Regions from separate parts of the Streptomyces sp. NPDC101181 genome, predicted to be linked through region 1. Evidence: riboswitches for the same ligand, from Rfam matches in the RefSeq annotation. Region 1 holds a riboswitch; each other region holds the start of a gene.

What was found. Region 1 has a riboswitch for cobalamin ahead of ACIRRU_RS27995 (cobalamin biosynthesis protein). Riboswitches for the same ligand answer to the same signal wherever they lie in the genome.
Region 2: another riboswitch for cobalamin. It lies ahead of ACIRRU_RS21900 (ABC transporter substrate-binding protein); the one in region 1 lies ahead of ACIRRU_RS27995 (cobalamin biosynthesis protein).
Region 3: another riboswitch for cobalamin. It lies ahead of ACIRRU_RS30045 (CoA-acylating methylmalonate-semialdehyde dehydrogenase); the one in region 1 lies ahead of ACIRRU_RS27995 (cobalamin biosynthesis protein).
Region 4: another riboswitch for cobalamin. It lies ahead of ACIRRU_RS02320 (ribonucleoside-diphosphate reductase subunit alpha); the one in region 1 lies ahead of ACIRRU_RS27995 (cobalamin biosynthesis protein).

What each region holds. Positions count from the first base shown of each region.
Region 1 covers NZ_JBIWOX010000025.1:54,885-59,359, forward strand. Annotated here, with positions in the region: gene ACIRRU_RS27985 (anion permease) at 1-1,097, shown strand, start outside; gene ACIRRU_RS27990 (hypothetical protein) at 1,110-1,346, shown strand; cobalamin riboswitch at 1,507-1,638, shown strand; gene ACIRRU_RS27995 (cobalamin biosynthesis protein) at 1,766-2,731, shown strand; gene ACIRRU_RS28000 (cobyric acid synthase) at 2,784-4,364, shown strand; gene ACIRRU_RS28005 (putative cobaltochelatase) at 4,361-4,475, shown strand, end outside.
Region 2 covers NZ_JBIWOX010000015.1:94,895-99,369, reverse strand. Annotated here, with positions in the region: gene ACIRRU_RS21905 (FecCD family ABC transporter permease) at 1-794, opposite strand, end outside; gene ACIRRU_RS21900 (ABC transporter substrate-binding protein) at 791-1,840, opposite strand; cobalamin riboswitch at 1,900-2,087, opposite strand; gene ACIRRU_RS21895 (beta-ketoacyl-[acyl-carrier-protein] synthase family protein) at 2,207-3,433, opposite strand; gene ACIRRU_RS21890 (acyl carrier protein) at 3,430-3,705, opposite strand; gene ACIRRU_RS21885 (acyl-CoA dehydrogenase) at 3,802-4,475, opposite strand, start outside.
Region 3 covers NZ_JBIWOX010000034.1:16,577-21,051, forward strand. Annotated here, with positions in the region: gene ACIRRU_RS30040 (acyl-CoA dehydrogenase family protein) at 1-199, opposite strand, end outside; gene ACIRRU_RS30045 (CoA-acylating methylmalonate-semialdehyde dehydrogenase) at 196-1,698, opposite strand; cobalamin riboswitch at 1,926-2,104, opposite strand; gene cobF (precorrin-6A synthase (deacetylating)) at 2,271-3,101, shown strand; gene ACIRRU_RS30055 (hypothetical protein) at 3,280-3,477, opposite strand; gene ACIRRU_RS30060 (pyridoxal phosphate-dependent decarboxylase family protein) at 3,914-4,475, shown strand, end outside.
Region 4 covers NZ_JBIWOX010000001.1:546,785-551,259, forward strand. Annotated here, with positions in the region: gene ACIRRU_RS02310 (carbon starvation CstA family protein) at 1-1,424, shown strand, start outside; gene ACIRRU_RS02315 (YbdD/YjiX family protein) at 1,441-1,644, shown strand; cobalamin riboswitch at 1,819-1,960, shown strand; gene ACIRRU_RS02320 (ribonucleoside-diphosphate reductase subunit alpha) at 2,095-4,475, shown strand, end outside.

The sequences.
Region 1 (4,475 bases):
GCGCGTTCCTGTCCGTGGAGGTCGCCAAGACGATCTCCGGCGGGATCGTCGACGAAGACGGCATCAGAACCGAGGTCATCTTCGCGGCGCTCGTCGGCGCCATCCTGTGGAATCTCCTGACCTGGCTGCTGGGCCTGCCGTCCAGCTCCTCCCACGCTCTCTTCGGCGGTCTGATCGGCGCCGCCGTGATGTCGGCGGGATGGTCCTCGATCAACGGCGGCACCGTCGTCACCAAGGTGCTGCTCCCCGCGATCGCCGCCCCGCTGGTCGCGGGCATCGCCGCGATGCTGGCCACCCGGCTGACGTACCGGATCAACCGGAACGTGACCGACCCGAACCAGCGGAAGTCGACCGCCAGGGGCTACCGGGCCGGACAGATCGCCTCCGCCGGGCTCGTCTCGCTCGCCCACGGCACCAACGACGCCCAGAAGACGATGGGGATCATCACGCTGGCCCTGGTGACCAGCGGTGTCCTGGCCCCCGGCTCCAACCCGCCCCTGTGGGTCATCGTCTCCGCCGGTGTCGCCATCGCGCTCGGCACCTACCTCGGCGGCTGGCGCATCATCCGCACCATGGGCAAGGGCCTCACCGACCTCCAGCCGCCGCAGGGCTTCGCCGCTCAGACCAGCGCGGCCACCGTCATCCTGGCCTCCTCGCACCTTGGCTTCTCGCTCTCCACCACCCAGTCCTGCTCGGGTGCCGTGATGGGCGCGGGCCTCGGCCGCAAGGGCGGTGTCGTCCGCTGGTCCACCGCCACCCGGATGTTCGTCGCGTGGGGTCTCACGCTCCCGGCCGCGGGCCTGGTCGGTGCGGGCGCCGAGTTCCTGACCAAGCAGGGCCCCTGGGGTGTCGCGGCCACCGCGGTCATCCTGGTCGGCGGCTCCTTCGCCATCTGGGTGGCCTCGCGCCGCGAACCGGTCGACCACACCAACGTCAACGACACGGACGGCGGTGATGAGCCGCGGGGCGTCGTCACAACCGCCATGGCCGCCGTCGCCCCGCCCCCGGTGGGCGTCCCGGCCGCCGGCCTCACGACCACCATCCCGGCCCCGGCGTCGGCTCCCGACGACCAGGCCCGCCCGCCGGCCACGGTGTAAGGACAGATCCGCATGAAAATCGACTGGGCAGCACTCGCCTCCGTCTTCGGTGTCAGTCTCGTGGTCACCGTCGCTCTGGTCGGCGTCTTCACCCTGGGCATCGTCGCCCTGTCCAAGCTGTCGGCCCCGGCCGGTGACCGCGCCGGAGGCTCCGGCGGATCGGCCGTTGCGGCGCGCACCAGCGCGTACGCCTGCTTCGCGGCGTGCGTGGCGGCGGTCGCGTACGGGATCTACCTGATCGTGGCCTGACGCGCCGGCCGGCGCTCTCCCGCACGTCCTCCGGGCCGGGCACACCGCGTGTGTGCCCGGCCCGGTGTGCGTCCGCCCACACCGGTCCTCCGCAGGTCAACAGCAAGTTGACGGCTGTTCTCGCAGCGTGGTGGACTGCCGGAGCCATTACGGCGACAGCAGAGGAAGCCGGTGCGAATCCGGCGCGGTCCCGCCACTGTCACCGGGGAGCACTCCCCCACTCGGATGTCACGGCCCGTCGAGCACGGGCTGGAAGGCCGGGGGATGTGTGGATCCGGGAGCCAGGAGACTCTCGTCGCCGCTCTCGTCGAACCAGGGCGCGGACCCTGAGACAAGGACGTGACGCCATGCCGGGCCGCCGTGCGCCGCATTCCGTCCCCCCGGACCCCGGAACGCCCCGACCCGCGGCGGGCTGAGCCGTGCGGGCCGATCGCCTCTTCGCGTACGGCGCCACGGCCGGGATGATCGCGGACGCCCTGCTCGGCGACCCCCGGCGGGGCCACCCCGTCGCCGGGTTCGGCCGGGTAGCGGCGCGCGTGGAGTCGCTGCTGTGGCGCGACGACCGGGGCCGGGGCACCCTACACACCCTCGTATGCGCCGGAGGCGCCGTGGGGGCCGCCGCACTGGCCGCCCGCGCGGTGCGCGACCGTCCCGCGCTCGCCGTCGCGCTGACCGCCGCCACCACCTGGTCGGTGGTCGGCGGGACGTCGCTGGGCCGGGAGGCGCGGGCCGTCGGCGGTGCCCTGGCCGCCGGGGACCTGGAGGTGGCCCGGGAGCGGCTGCCGCATCTGTGCGGGCGCGATCCGCACGCCCTGGACGGCCCGGGGATCGCCCGCGCGGTGGTGGAGTCGGTCGCCGAGAACACCTCGGACGCCGTCGTCGGCGCGCTGGTGTGGGGCGCGGTCGGCGGGGTGCCGGGTCTCGTCGGCTTCCGGGCGGTGAACACGCTCGACGCGATGGTCGGCCACCTCTCGCCGCGGTACCGCCGCTACGGCTGGGCCTCGGCCCGTCTGGACGACCTGGCGGGGTGGCCCGGCGCCCGGCTGACCGCCGCGCTGGCGGTGGCGGGCGGCGGACGCCCGGCAAAGGCCCTACGCGCCTGGCGGGCGGACGCACACCGCCACCCGAGCCCGAACGCGGGGCCGGTGGAGGCCGCGTTCGCGGGGGCGCTGGGCGTACGGCTGGGAGGCACGCTGGCGTACGCGGGGCGGGTGGAGCACCGCCCCGTCCTCAACGGGGCGTCCGGCCGGCAGGTCCGCAGCGCCGACATCGAGCGGGCGGTGCGGCTCTCGCGGCGGGTGAGCGCGCTGGCCCTCGGGGTGTGCGTGGCGGGACGCCTGGCCGCCGGGCACCTGGCCGCGGCGCGGAAGCGGAGGCGGGCATGAGCGGCGTGAACGGCGGGGCCGGGCGGAGCCCGGTGCGGGAAGGGGAGCGGGCATGAGCGGTGGCGGGCTGCTGGTCGCGGGGACGACCTCGGACGCGGGCAAGAGCGTCGTCACGGCGGGTATCTGCCGCTGGCTGGTGCGCCGGGGCGTGAAGGTCGCGCCGTTCAAGGCGCAGAACATGTCCCTGAACTCCTTCGTCACCCGCGAGGGCGCGGAGATCGGGCGGGCCCAGGCCATGCAGGCGCAGGCCGCCCGGGTGGAGCCGACGGCCCTGATGAACCCGGTGCTGCTGAAGCCCGGGAGCGACCGCTCCAGCCAGGTCGTCCTGCTGGGCAGGCCGGTCGGCGAGATGAGCGCCCGCGGGTACCACGGGGGCCGTCAGGAGGCGCTGCTGGGGACGGTCACGGACTGCCTGGAGCAGCTGCGGTCGGCGTACGACGCGGTGATCTGCGAGGGCGCGGGGTCCCCGGCCGAGATCAACCTGCGCCGGACCGACATCGTGAACATGGGCATCGCGCGGGCCGCCCGCTTCCCCGTGCTGGTGGTCGGCGACATCGACCGGGGCGGGGTGTTCGCCTCGTTCTTCGGGACCACGGCGCTGCTGAGCGCCCAGGACCAGTCGTTGGTCGCGGGCTATCTGGTGAACAAGTTCCGGGGCGACGTCTCGCTGCTGGAGCCGGGGCTGGACATGCTGCGCGGGCTGACCGGGCGGCGTACGTACGGGGTGCTGCCGTACGCCCACGGACTCGGCATCGACGAGGAGGACGGCCTGCGGGTCTCCCTGCGGGGTGCGGTGCGGGAGTCGGTCGTGGCGCCGCCGCACGGTGAGGACGTGCTGCGGGTCGCGGTGTGCGCGGTGCCGCTGATGTCGAACTTCACGGACGTGGACGCGCTGGCCGCCGAACCGGGCGTGGTGGTGCGGTTCGTGGACCGGGCCGAGGAGCTGGCCGACGCGGACCTGGTCGTCGTGCCCGGGACGCGCGGCACGGTGCGGGCCCTGGCCTGGCTGCGGGAGCGGGGGCTGGCGGACGCGTTGGTGCGGCGGGCGGCACACGGGCGGCCGGTGCTGGGGATCTGCGGCGGGTTCCAGGTGCTCGGTGAGCGTATCGAGGACGAGGTGGAGTCGCGGGCGGGGGTCGTGGACGGGCTGGGGGTCCTTCCCGTACGCGTGCGCTTCGAGCGGGCCAAGACGCTGGCGCGGCCGGTGGGCCGGGCCCTGGGCGAGCCCGTGGAGGGGTACGAGATCCACCACGGGGTGGCCGACGTACGGGGCGGGGAGCCGTTCCTGGACGGGTGCCGGGTGGGGGCGGTGTGGGGGACGCACTGGCACGGGTCGCTGGAGAGCGACGCGTTCCGGCGGCGGTTCCTGGCGGAGGTGGCGCGGGCCGCCGGGCGGCGGTTCGTCCCGGCCCCGGACACCCGGTTCGGGGTGCTGCGGGAGGAACAGCTGGACCGGCTGGGCGATCTGGTGGAGGAGCACGCGGACACGGACGCCTTGTGGCGGCTGATCGAGGGCGGGGCGCCGGCCGGGCTGCCGTTCGTGCCGCCGGGGGCACCGCCCCTGCCGGAGAACGCCGGGAGACCCCGGGCGCCGGGGATTGCTGATGTTGACGTCAACGAGGAGGCCCAGTGAGTACGCCCTATCCCTTCACCGCGATCGTCGGACAGGACGACCTGCGGCTCGGGCTGTTGCTGAACGCCGTCAGTCCGGCGGTCGGCGGAGTGCTCGTGCGGGGCGAGAAGG
Region 2 (4,475 bases), on a different contig from region 1:
GCCACGTCGACGCCGAGCGCGGCGGCCGCGTCCTGGCCGAAGGCGAACGCGTCGAGCGTACGGGCGTGGGCCAGGCAGACCACCAGGCAGACGGCGAGGACGGCGGAGCAGAACGCGACCTCGCTCCAGCCGACCCCGCTGAGCGAGCCGAGCAGCCAGAACAGCACCCCGCGGGTCTGCTCGGCGTCGGCCGACGTCATCACCACGAACGAGGTGAGCGCGGAGAACAGCTGCATCGCGGCCACCCCGGAGAGGACGACCCGGTCGGTGGTGCCGCCCAGGGTGTGGCTGAGCAGCAGCACCAGGGCGAACGAGCAGACGGCCCCGGCGAACGCCCCGGCGGAGAGGGACACCGCTCCCCCGCCGACGCCCAGGACGACCACCAGGACCGCCCCGGTGGAGGCGCCGGAGGAGACGCCGAGGACGAAGGGGTCGGCCAGCGGGTTGCGCAGCAGGGACTGCATCACCGTGCCGCACACCGCGAGCCCCGCCCCGCACACGGCGGCGAGCAGGGTGCGGGGCATCCGCAGGTTCCAGATGATGCCGTCCCGGATCGGGCTCAGCTCCGAGGCGCCGAACCCGAGGTGCGCGGCGACGGCCGACCAGACGTCGGGCACGGAGATCCGGGCGGGCCCGATGGTCACGGCGAGGGCGACGGAGGCCGCCAGGACCGCCAGTCCGCCGCCCCACAGGAGTACGGCGAGCGCCCTGGCGCTGTGGGCGCGGCCGCCGCCCGGAGCGGCGAGGGGCGGTGCACCGGACCGCTCCCTGGCCGCGGGGGTGTCCGTGCTCACCCCGTGAGGCCGAAGTCGCGCAGGGCGGCGGCGACGCGTTCCAGGCCCTCGACCGTGCGGATGGAGGGGTTCATCGCCTGGCCGCTCAGCAGAACGTACCGGCGGTTCTTCACGGCGTCCATGGTCCTGGTGACGGGGTTGGACTCCAGGAACTCGATCTTCTTCTCGGCGCTCTCGGCGGTCTGTGCGGTGCGGGTCAGATCGCCGATGACCAGGACGTCGGGGTTGCGGTCGGCGATGGTCTCCCAGCTGATCTGGGGCCATTCGTCGTAGGTGTCGTCGAAGACGTTCTTCGCACCGAGTTCTTTGGTGATGACGCCGGGCGCACCACAACAACCCGCGATGTAGGGGGCCTTGGAGTCGGAGAACCAGTACAGGAGCGACGCGCCGGAGGCGTCGACGCCCTCGGCGGCCTTCGTGACGCGGGCCCGGAGCTTCTCCACCAGGGCGTCCCCGCGCGCGGGGACGCCGAACACCCGGGCCAGTTCGCGGACTTCGGTGTAGACGCTGTCCATGGTCAGCGGTGTGGTGCGGGTTCCGTCGCCGCTGCCGCCGTTGTCCTTGCCGACGCAGTCGGCGGGTGAGACGTAGGTGGGGACGCCGAGTTTCTCGAACTGCTCGCGGGGGGCGACGCCACCCTTGGCGAGGGTGGAGGTGAGGGAGGCGCTGAGGAAGTCGGGTTCCTTGTCGAGGACCTTCTCGGACGAGGGGCGGTTCTCGGAGATCCGCTCGACGCCCGCGTTGGCCTTCTCCAGGCCCTTCATCACGGGGTCGGTCCAGGTGGCGGAGCCCGCGAGCCGGTCGGCGAGGCCGAGGGAGAGCAGGATCTCGGTCGAGCCCTGGTCGACGGAGACGGCCCGGCGCGGCGGGGCCTTCACCGTGACGGTGTGGCCGCAGTTCTCCAGGGTGACCGGGTAGCCGTCGGCCGCGCCGCCCCCGGCCGCCGTGGAACCGCCGCCGCCGCAGGCCGTCAGCAGGAGGAGTCCCGCCGTGAGCAGGGCGGCGGTGCGTATCGGTACGGGGATGGCCGTGGACGTGGGCAGCACAGAAGGACCTCGTGTCTCTGGGCCCAGCCGCGGAGCCCGTCGTACGGTTCCCGTGCCCCGGCGCGGGTACGGGCGCCAGCAGGTCTTCGGACTCGGGTTCGTCCGGGCGGGACGCCTTCCCGGAGCAGATCACCGCTCCAGTGGCCGTGGCCCCGCCCGTCCCCCTCACCGCTGCGCGTCAGTTCCGGATTCGCACCGGATTCCCTGACCCCGTCGCCGGGGTTCGACTGGCCCCGGCAAGCTATCACGCGTCTTCACGCAGATCAGCGGCGGTTCGCCGGACCCGTGACCACGCCCCCGGGGGCCGGTGCGGCGCGGGATCGTCCCGCCGCACCGGCCCGCCGGCTTCCGTTCGCCGCCTCGGTGTTACGGAGCGGCTTCCAGCGCGATCACCGCGTTCTGGCCACCGAAGCCGAAGGAGTGGCTGACGGCGCGCCGCACGGGCGCCTCACGCGGCGTCTTGGTGACGCAGTCGATGTCGAAGCCGGGGGCCGGGGTGTCCAGGTTCGCGACCGGCGGGATCAGCCCGTGCTGGAGGGTGAGGATGGTCAGGCCGGTCTCGATGGCTCCGGCCGCCCCCATGCAGTGGCCCAGCACCCCCTTGGCGGCGGTGACCGGCGGGCGGTGCGGGTAGGCCCGCCCGATCAGGGCGGCTTCGGTGGCGTCGCCCTGGGGGGTCGATGTCCCGTGCGCGTTGACGTGGTCGACGTCCTCGGCGCGCCAGTCCGCGTCACGCAGCGCGGCGTCGACGGCCGCCCGTGCGACGTCCCCGGAGGGGTGCGGGCTGGTGGGGTGATGGGCGTCGGTGGTCTCTCCGACGCCCGTGATCAGCGCCCGGGGTACCGCGCCCCGGGCGCGCGCCTCCTGGGCCCGTTCCAGGACCATGACGGCGGCGCCCTCCCCCATGACGAGCCCGGCCCGGTCGGCGGCGAAGGGGCGGCACAGGCGGGCGGGGTCGCCGTCCCGCGCGGCCGCGGCGCCGGAGCGGGCGAGGCCCGTCATGGCGACCGGGAACACGATCGACTCGGTGGCCCCGGCGATCGCGATGTCGCACCGGCCGAGGGTCAGCAGGTCCCGGGCGACCGACAGCGCGGTCACCCCGGACGAACAGGCCGTGCACGGCGCCAGGCTGGGCCCGGTGGCCTTCATCCGGATGGCGATCTCGGCCGCGGGCATGTTGGGGATGGTCAGCAGGATGCCCGAGGGGGAGGTGGCCTCGGGTCCGCGCCGCTCCAGGGCGACGGCCTGTTCGGTGAGTCCGGCGGAGCCGCCGCTGCTGGTGCCGACGACCACGGCGACCCGGGCGCCGTCCCACTGCGCCGGGTCGAGTCCGGCGTCCGCGACCGCCTCCCGGGCGGCGAGGACGGCGAACTTGACGTACCGGCCCATCCGGAACGCCGTACGGCCGCCGACCGCGCCGTCCAGGTCGATGCCGGAGACCGTGCAGGCGAAGTCGACCGCGCAGCCGTCGAGTTCGGGCACGGTGCGGGCGGGCGAGCGTCCGGCCAGGACACCGTCCCAGGTGGTGGCGGTGGTGGTGCCGACCGGGGTGATCATGCCCAGGCCGGTCACGGCGATGGCGGGTCGCTTCATCGGGTGGTGCTCACCGGCACCGCGCCCTCGGCCGCCGCGCCGCCCGCGGCCGCGTCGAGGAACGCGGAGATGTCGGCCAGCGTGGCGTCCTTGTACAGCTTCTCGGAGTCCGCGTCGACTCCCAGGGTCTCCTTGATGATGACCGCGAACTCGGCGACCGCCAGGGAGTCCATCTCCAGGCTGTCCATGGTGGATTCGGGCAGGATCTCGGCCGCGGGCACCTTGAAGGTCTCGGTCAGCACCTCGGCGATCTTCGGGTGGATGGTCTGCACGGTGGTTCCTCTTCCTCTGGCTGTCATCGGCGTCTTGGGGACGGCGGGCCGACGTCACGGACCCACCGCCGATTTAACTGGAGGATGGGATTCCGGTTACGTCTTCGGGCGAACCGATTCGTCTGCGCTCACCTGCGGCTTCTCGAACCACCGGGAGAGCACGGAGGCCGTTCCCCAGTACGCGAACAGGACTCCGCGAGCGCCGAGCGCCGCCACCTTCCGGCGCAGCGGCCGCCTCCGGCTGCCGCAGACGGGCCGCCGGAACTCCCCGGCGCGCCCGGTGAGCCCGCTCCTGCGGCCCCGGTGCCAGCCGCCCCCGGGGTCGTCGTAGGCGGCCGCGTAACCGGGTCCGGCGATCGGCCAGTCCGACATCAGCCGCTCCGGCAGCGCGAAGGACTCCACCAGGGCGGGAGTGTGCCGGGCCACCGCCGCCACCGCGTCCTCCACCGCGTCGGGCAGGAAGGTGACCTGATCGGCGGTCAGCCGTCCGGTGGCGAGCAGGTCGCCGCTGTTGCGCTCGATCCACCGCAGCGCGAACAGCCGCCGGAGTTCGGCGAGTCGCTCGCGCGCGGGGCCCTGCGGCAGGGACGCCACGGCCTGGGCGAACGCCACGCCCGCCTGTCGGCAGCCGTATGCCTCGACCCCGCGCAGGGCGGCCGGGGAGGCGGCGTTCCAGCGGCCGAGCGGGTCACCGGGCGGGGCATCGCCCATCCGCTTCCGGGCGCGGGCGAACCAGCGGTCCTCGACGGCCGCGAGCAGCCGGTCCAGGA
Region 3 (4,475 bases), on a different contig from region 1:
GCCCCGAACCGCCGAGGTCGTCCCGGACGTAGACGCCGCCGAGGCCGAGCCCGGCCGCCTTGCGCAGCACGTCGACGGGGAAGTGCTTGTCCTGGTCCCAGGCCACGGCGTGCGGGGCGAGGTGCTCCTGGGCGAAGTCCAGGGTCGTCTCGACGACGGCGAGCTGGTCGTCGGTGAGGAGCGTGGTCACGGCGCTCATCCCGTGGTCGGAATCGTGAAGCTGGCCCCGTCCCGGACGCCCGAGGCGGGCCAGCGGGAGGTGACGGTCTTCGTACGGGTGTAGAAGCGGATGGCGTCCGGGCCGTGCTGGTTCAGGTCCCCGAAGCCGGACCGCTTCCAGCCGCCGAAGGTGTGGTACGCCACCGGGACCGGGATCGGCACGTTGACGCCCACCATCCCGGTGTCCACGCGCCGGGTGAAGTCGCGGGCCGTGTCGCCGTCCCGGGTGAACAGCGCCACCCCGTTGCCGTACGGGTGCTCCGAGGGCAGCCGCAGCGCCTCCTCGTAGTCGGCGGCCCGGACCACGCAGACGACCGGACCGAAGATCTCCTCCTGGTAGATCCGCATCTCCGGGGTGACCCGGTCGAAGAGCGTGGCGCCGGCGAAGAACCCTTCCTCGTGCCCCTCCAGGGTGAAGCCGCGCCCGTCCACGACCAGTTCGGCGCCCTCCTCGACCCCCAGGTCGACATAGCCGCGCACCCGGTCCACCGCGTCCCGGCCCACCAGCGGCCCGAAGTCGGCCTCCGGGTCGTCCGAGCGGCCGATGCGCAGTCCGGCGATCCGCTCGGCGAGCCGGGCGACCAGCGCGTCGGCGGTGGCCTCCCCGACCGGCACCGCCACCGAGACGGCCATGCACCGCTCGCCCGCCGAGCCGTACCCGGCGCCGATCATTGCGTCCACCGCCTGGTCCAGGTCGGCGTCCGGCATCACGATCATGTGGTTCTTCGCCCCGCCGAAGCACTGCGCGCGCTTGCCGTGGGCGGCGGCCGTGGCGTAGATGTGCGCGGCGACCGGCGTCGAGCCGACGAAGCCGAGCGCCTTCACGCGCGGGTCCTCCAGCAGGGTGTCCACGGCCTCCTTGCCGCCGTTGACGACGTTCAGCACCCCGGGCGGAAGCCCCGCCTCCAGGAACAGTTCGGCCAGCCGCAGCGGCACCGAGGGGTCCCGCTCCGAGGGCTTGAGGATGAAGGCGTTGCCGCAGGCCAGAGCGGGCGCGGCCTTCCACAGCGGGATCATCGCGGGGAAGTTGAACGGGGTGATGCCCGCGACCACGCCGAGCGGGCGGCGCAGCGAGTGGACGTCGATCCCGGCGCCCGCGTTGTCGCTGAACTCGCCCTTCAGCAGGTGCGGGACGCCCGCGGCGAACTCCACCACGTCCAGTCCGCGGGCGATGTCGCCGTGCGCGTCGGCCACGGTCTTGCCGTGCTCGCAGGAGAGGAGCCGGGCCAGCGAGTCCTTCTCCTGCTCGACGAGTCGCAGGAAGCGCAGCAGCACCCGGGCGCGGCGCTGCGGGTTCCACTCGCCCCACGCGCGCTGCGCCTCGACGGCGTCGGCGACGGCCGCCTCCGTCTCGGCACGGTCGGCCAGGGGAACCCGGGCCTGCACCCGGCCGGTGTTGGGGTCGAAGACGTCGCCGAAGCCGCCCGAGGTACCGGACGTGTGCTTGCCGCCGATGAAGTGGGTGAGTTCGCGGACCATGGAAGCCTGCTCTCGTCGGTGAGATCGCCAGGTGAGATCCGGGGATGGCGCACGGGCCCGCCGGGCCGCGGCGCACCGGTCGGATGCGCGCGGACGCGGACGGACTCGCCGTCAGGGGGACGCGGAGGGCGAAGGCCGTCAGGGGGCGGGGAGAACCGCTCGCCGGGACGTGCCTGCGGGGCCGTGGGTGCGGACCGGTGCCATGCGTGTCTGCTCCATCCTCGTGGAAACACGGAACAACCCGCGGCCGGTATCCTGACTCCCGGATCAGCGCGCGTCCCCTGCCTTCCCGACGGCCTACGCTCCGTCAGTGGCGGGTCCTGCGAGGACGAACTCCCCGGTCACAGTGGCGGGACCGCGCCGGAATCGCACCGGCTTCCCTGACACCGCGGGCCTTCGGAGCACCCGACTGCACATCGGGCACCCCTCTGCCCCGAACATATAGTTGGACGTCCTAGTAAGTCCACCCCGCCCCTGGTGTGTCCACCGGATCAGTGGCGTGCCCGCGCCACCTGGCATGATCGGCGCACATGGCGGACGCGGACACGACGGGCACGGCAGACATGGCAGACATGGCGGAGAACAACGCGGCACCCCGGCACATCCTGGTCATCGGCATGGGCGCCGGCGACCCCGACCACCTGACCCTCGCCGCGGTGAAGGCGATGCGCCGGGCCGAGGTGTTCTTCGTCCTGGGCAAGGGCCGGGAGAAGGAGTCGCTGACCCGGCTGCGGCGCGACATCCTGGACGAACACCTCACCGGCCCCTACCGGGTCGTCGAGGCCGAGGACCCGTGGCGCGACCGCACCCAGGACGACGGCGCGCGCTACACCTCGGCCGTGCACGACTGGCGCCACCGGCGGGCCGACATCTGCGAACGCCTGATCATCGAGGAACTGGCACCGGGGGAGTGCGGGGCGTTCCTGGTGTGGGGCGACCCGTCCCTGTACGACAGCACCCTCGCGATCCTGGAGGACATCCGGGACCGGGGCACGGTGGATTTCGGCCATACGGTGGTCCCGGGCATCAGCAGCGTCTCCGCCCTCGCGGCCCGGCACCGCGTCACCCTCAACCGGGTCGGCCGCCCCATCCACATCACCCCCGGCAGGCGCCTCGCCCAGGGTTTCCCCGAGGATGACGGCGACATCGTGGTGATGCTCGACGGCCACGAGACCTTCACCCAGCTGACGGGGCGCGGCCTGTGGATCCACTGGGGCGCCTACATCGGCACGCCCGACGAGATCCTGGTCTCCGGACCGCTCGACGAGGTCGCCGGGCGGATCAGCCGGCTGCGGGCGGAGGCCCGCGAACGGCACGGCTGGATCATGGACACCTACCTGCTGCGCCAGAGCACGGAGGAGACGGACCGTCCGGCAGCGGGCGCGGACGGCGCCCCGGGCTGACCGGCTGCCCGCGCCGGCCGATGGGCGGGCCCGCGCGCCCGGCGCGCGCCGCACCGGAGCGCGGCCGTGACGAGGCGGGGACCGGATCCCGTCCGGGGGCGTGGCGAGGCGGCGAGCGGGGCCGTGCGAGGTGCGGGCCTGGGGTGGCCTCCGCACCTCGTCGTCGGACCGGCCGGGGTCAGCGCCGGGACTCGTACTCCCGGATCACGCCGAGGCCGTGACCGAGGCTCGGGCACTCGGCGCTCAGATCGTCACCCCGCACCAGGTAGTTGTTCACCCGGCCGTCCGACGGCCGCTCGACGGCGCGGTACTGCGTGCCGTTCACGGTGATCGTCCAGTCGTCGCCGTCCTGGGCCCACCCGACTGTCTTCTTCATATGGCGTTTCCGTTCCTCGATCGGCCCCGCCGGGGATCGGAGGGGCCGTGTAGTGGGAAGAAGAACGGCCTGTGACGCTCCGTGGTTCCGTCTTCCCCTACGCCATTCGGTTACATCTGGGTCACTGTCCCCGCACGCCCCGTGCGGCACACACCCACGCGCTGACGGACCACCAGGTCAAGGGCGTGCTCAGGGGGTCGGTCGCCGTGGGAACCTGGCGTCGCGTCAGACTTCGGAGTCGCGTACCGGCAACTTGGGCCCCTGGTAGGCGAAGTGGCTTTCGCGGCCAATGGGAGGCCCCGTCCGCCGCACGTCAGTAGTTAGGTTAGCCTAACCAGCGAATCGCGGTGGTGATCTTCCCGCCACCGACGCCGCCCCGCGTGCGGAACGCCGACCCCGCACGACCCGCCCCGCACTCCGACCGAAGGGCCCCGCCATGCCGCGTGCTTCGCTCCCGCCTCCCGGTGGACCTGCCCCGGAGCGCGGGGCGCGAGGCGCGGGCGCCGACGGGCCGTGGGACCTCGCGGGCGGGGTGCGGGGGCCGGACCGCCTCCGGGAGCTGACCGCGATCGTGCTGGACACCCTGGACACCGGCGCGCGGACCCGGGGCGGGCCGTTGCCCGCCGGGGGCCCGGAGGCCGTATCACGGCTGACCGCCGCCCGCTGCACCCCGGTCCTGCCCGAGGAGGGGGTCGGTTCGGAGGCCGCGCTGAGGGACCTGGTCCGCGCGGTCACCGAGGGGGCCGCCGACCCGGCCGACCCGGCGTGCGTCGCCCATCTGCACTGCCCGCCGCTCGCCGTCGCCGTCGCGGCGGAGCTGGCGGGCGCGGCGCTCAACCCGTCCATGGACTCCTGGGACCAGGCGCCCGCCGCCGGAGTGATCGAGGAGCTGACCACCGCCGCGCTCGCCCGGCTCGTCCACCCGGCGGCGGCCGCCCCCGACGCGCTGATCACCAGCGGCGGGACGGAGTCCAACCTTGTCGCCCTGCTCCTCGCCC
Region 4 (4,475 bases), on a different contig from region 1:
GGATGATCGTGTACGGGTTCCTCGCCTCGGTGCTGCCGGTGTGGCTGCTGCTGGCGCCGCGCGACTACCTCTCCACCTTCATGAAGGTCGGCACGATCGCGCTGCTGGCCCTCGGCGTGGTCATCTCGCTGCCGACGCTGAAGATGCCCGCCGTCACCGACTTCGCGAGCAGCGGCTCGGGGCCCGTCTTCGCGGGCTCGATGTTCCCCTTCGTCTTCATCACCATCGCCTGCGGCGCGCTCTCCGGCTTCCACTCCCTGGTCTCCTCGGGCACCACCCCGAAGATGGTCCAGAAGGAGACCCAGATCCGGATGATCGGCTACGGGGCGATGCTGACCGAGTCGTTCGTGGCGATCATGGCGATGATCGCCGCCTGCATCATCGACCCCGGGCTGTACTTCGCCATCAACGCCCCGGCCGGGGTGATCGGCGACAGCGTCCAGAGCGCCTCCGAGGCCGTGGCCGGCTTCGGCTTCTCCATCTCCCCCGACGCGTTGGCCCAAGCGGCCAAGGACGTCGAGGAGGCGAGTCTGCTCTCCCGGACCGGCGGCGCGCCGACCTTCGCACTCGGTATGTCGGAGATCTTCTCCGCGGTGGTCGGCGGCACCGCCATGAAGGCGTTCTGGTACCACTTCGCCATCATGTTCGAGGCGCTGTTCATCCTGACCACCGTCGACGCGGGCACCCGGGTCGGGCGCTTCATGCTCCAGGACATGCTGGGCAACGTCTACAAGCCGTTCCGCGAGGTCAGCTGGAAGCCGGGCGTCTGGTTCGCCAGCGCCGTCGTCGTCGGCGGCTGGGGCTACTTCCTCTGGGTCGGCGTGCACGACCCGCTGGGCGGTATCAACCAGCTCTTCCCACTCTTCGGCATCGCCAACCAGCTGCTGGCCGCCGTCGCGCTGGCGGTCTGCACCACGCTGCTCGTCAAGTCCGGCCGCCTGAAGTGGGCCTGGGTCACCGCGGTACCGCTGGCCTGGGACGTGGCCGTCACGCTCACCGCGAGCTGGCAGAAGATCTTCTCCGACGACGTGAAGGTCGGCTTCTTCGCCCAGCGCGACAAGTACCAGGCGGGCATCGACGCGGGTGAGGTGCTGGCCCCGGCGAAGACCATGGACGAGATGCGGACCGTCGTCACCAACTCCACCGTCGACGGCGTCCTGAGCGCGCTCTTCGCGATCCTCATCGTGGTGGTCCTGGTGGACGCCGGGCGGGTCTGCTTCCGGGCCATCCGCGACCCGGAGTCCGCCAAGCTGCACGAGACGCCGTTCGTCCAGTCCCGGCTGGTCGCCCCGGCCTCGATGTTCGCGACCAAGGAGGAGAAGGCCGAACTGGTCGCGGCGGGCGTCGGCCCCGAGGGCGGCATCCGCAAGGACGAGGCGGGCGCGGGCGGCCAGAGGACCGCGGGCACCGGCGACCGGACCTGAACGGAGGAGGCGGGAGATGAGCGTGCAGGACGTCCGCCGCATCGCGGGCCGCATCCGTTGGTACGTGCGCGAGCTGACCGGCGAGTCGGCCTACGACCGCTACGTCGCCCACGCGCGGGCGCACGATCCGGACACGCCGGTCCTGACCCGCCGCGCCTTCGAGCACCGCCGCACCGACGCGCGCGAGGCGGACCCTCGCGAGGGTTTCCGCTGCTGCTGAGCACCCGCCGGTCCACCGGGGCCGCCGCACCTCTCCCAGGGGCGCGGCGGCCCCTTCTTCTGCCCTCCTGACGGTCGCCAGGCCCCGGGCCGGACGGGCGGATCCCGGGCGGGGAATCCGGAACTCCGGGGAAAACAGAAGACTCCCGACACAACATGTGGGGGCTTCTTCATCAGACGGCCCCCACATGTATGCTCGACCTCGCTGTCGCCGCAGGGGAATCCGGTGCGAATCCGGAACTGTCCCGCAACGGTGTGATCAGTGTGCTTTTGCACACCTGCAAGTCCGAAGACCTGTGGACAGTGCGTCCGGATCGACCGAACCGGATGCCAGACGTCCGGGCCTCGCGGAAGGCCGGTGGATGCCATCAGCAGTGCCGCCCTGCCCGGGTTTCGCGCTGCCCGGCCTCCCCGCCCGCCGCCGGCCCCCTGCCGAGCGAGGGAAAGCCCTGTGACCATCGCGCCCGCCGATCCGGTTTCAGCCACCGAATCCACAGTGCCTCCGGTGTCCCCGGTGTCGACCACGGCCTCGAACGACGGACCCGGGACCGCCCTGCTGCGGACCCTGACCGACCTCACCGTCGATCTGCCCGACACCGACCCCGGACGGGTCGCCGCTGCCGCGTTGCGCGGGCGCAACGCCCGCTCCGACGAGGCCGAGTTGCGTTCGCTGGCCACCGAGGCCGCCGCGGGTCTGATCTCCGAGGACCCGGCGTACTCGCGGCTCGCCGCCCGGCTGCTGACCCTCTCGATCGCCGACGAGGCCGCGAGCCAGGGCGCGACGTCCTTCTCCGCCTCGGTCGCCGTGGGCCACCGCGAGGGCCTGATCGCCGACCGCACCGCCGCCTTCGCCGAGCTGCACGCCACGGCGCTGGACGAGCTGGTCGAGCGGACCCTGGCCGAGGGCGCCGACGACCGCTTCGGCTACTTCGGTCTGCGCACGCTGCACAGCCGCTACCTGCTGCGCCACCCGATCACCCGTCAGGTCATCGAGACCCCGCAGCACTTCATGCTGCGCGTGGCCGCGGGCCTCGCCGAGGACGAGTCGGTGCGCGCGCTGGACGAGGTCACCGCGCTCTACGGGCTGATGAGCAAGCTGGACTACCTCCCCTCCTCCCCCACGCTCTTCAACTCCGGCACCCGGCACCCGCAGATGTCCTCCTGCTACCTGCTGGACTCCCCCAAGGACGAGCTGGACTCGATCTACGACCGCTACCACCAGGTGGCGCGGCTCTCGAAGCACGCGGGCGGCATCGGCCTGTCCTACTCCCGTATCCGCGCCCGGGGTTCGCTGATCCGGGGCACCAACGGGCACTCCAACGGCATCGTGCCGTTCCTGAAGACGCTGGACGCCTCGGTGGCGGCGGTGAACCAGGGCGGCCGTCGCAAGGGCGCGGCGGCGGTGTACCTGGAGACCTGGCACGCGGACATCGAGGAGTTCCTGGAGCTGCGTGACAACACCGGTGAGGACCAGCGGCGTACGCACAACCTCAACCTGGCGCACTGGATCCCGGACGAGTTCATGCGCCGCGTCGACGCGGACACCGAGTGGTCGCTGTTCTCCCCGGCGGACGTGCCCGAGCTGGTCGACCTGTGGGGCGACGCGTTCGACGCCGCCTACCGCGCGGCCGAGGCCAAGGGCCTGGCCCGCAAGACGATGCCCGCGCGCGAGCTGTACGGCCGGATGATGCGCACCCTCGCGCAGACCGGCCAGGGCTGGATGACGTTCAAGGACGCCTCCAACCGGACCGCGAACCAGACCGCCGAGCCGGGCCGGGTCGTGCACTCGTCGAACCTGTGCACGGAGATCCTGGAGGTCACCAACGACGGCGAGACGGCCGTCTGCAACCTGGGCTCGGTCAACCTGGGCGCGTTCGTCGCGAACGGCTCGATCGACTGGGACCGTCTGGACTCCACGGTCCGCACCGCGGTCACCTTCCTGGACCGGGTCGTCGACATCAACTTCTACCCGACCGAGCAGGCCGGGAACTCCAACTCCCGCTGGCGGCCGGTGGGCCTGGGCGCGATGGGCCTCCAGGACGTCTTCTTCCAGCTGCGTCTGCCCTTCGACTCCCCCGAGGCCCGCGCGCTCTCCACGAAGATCTCCGAGCGGATCATGCTCGCCGCGTACGAGGCGTCCTGCGAGCTCGCCGAGCGCTCCGGCCCGCTGCCCGCGTGGTCCGAGACGCGTGCCGCGCGCGGGGTGCTGCACCCCGACCACTACGCCACCGAGCTGAACTGGCCGGAGCGCTGGGACGCGCTGCGCGCCCGGGTCGCGAAGACCGGGATGCGCAACTCGCTGCTGCTGGCCATCGCGCCGACCGCCACGATCGCCTCGATCGCCGGGGTCTACGAGTGCATCGAGCCGCAGGTCTCCAACCTGTTCAAGCGCGAGACGCTCAGCGGCGAGTTCCTCCAGGTCAACGGCTATCTGGTGGAGGAGCTGAAGAAGCTCGGCGTGTGGGACGCCCGCACCCGCGAGGCGCTGCGCGAGGCCAGCGGTTCGGTGCAGGGCTTCGCGTGGATTCCCGAGGACGTGCGGGCGCTCTACCGCACCGCGTGGGAGATCCCGCAGCGCGGCCTGATCGACATGGCGGCGGCTCGTACGCCGTTCCTCGACCAGAGCCAGTCGCTCAACCTGTTCCTGGAGACGCCGACGATCGGCAAGCTCTCCTCGATGTACGCGTACGCCTGGAAGCAGGGGCTGAAGACGACGTACTACCTGCGTTCGCGCCCGGCGACCCGGATCGCCCGTGCCGCCTCCGGCCAGACGTCGGCCACCGCCCCCATTCCCGTACAGCAGGCGCCGGCTCCCGACGCGGACGCGATCGC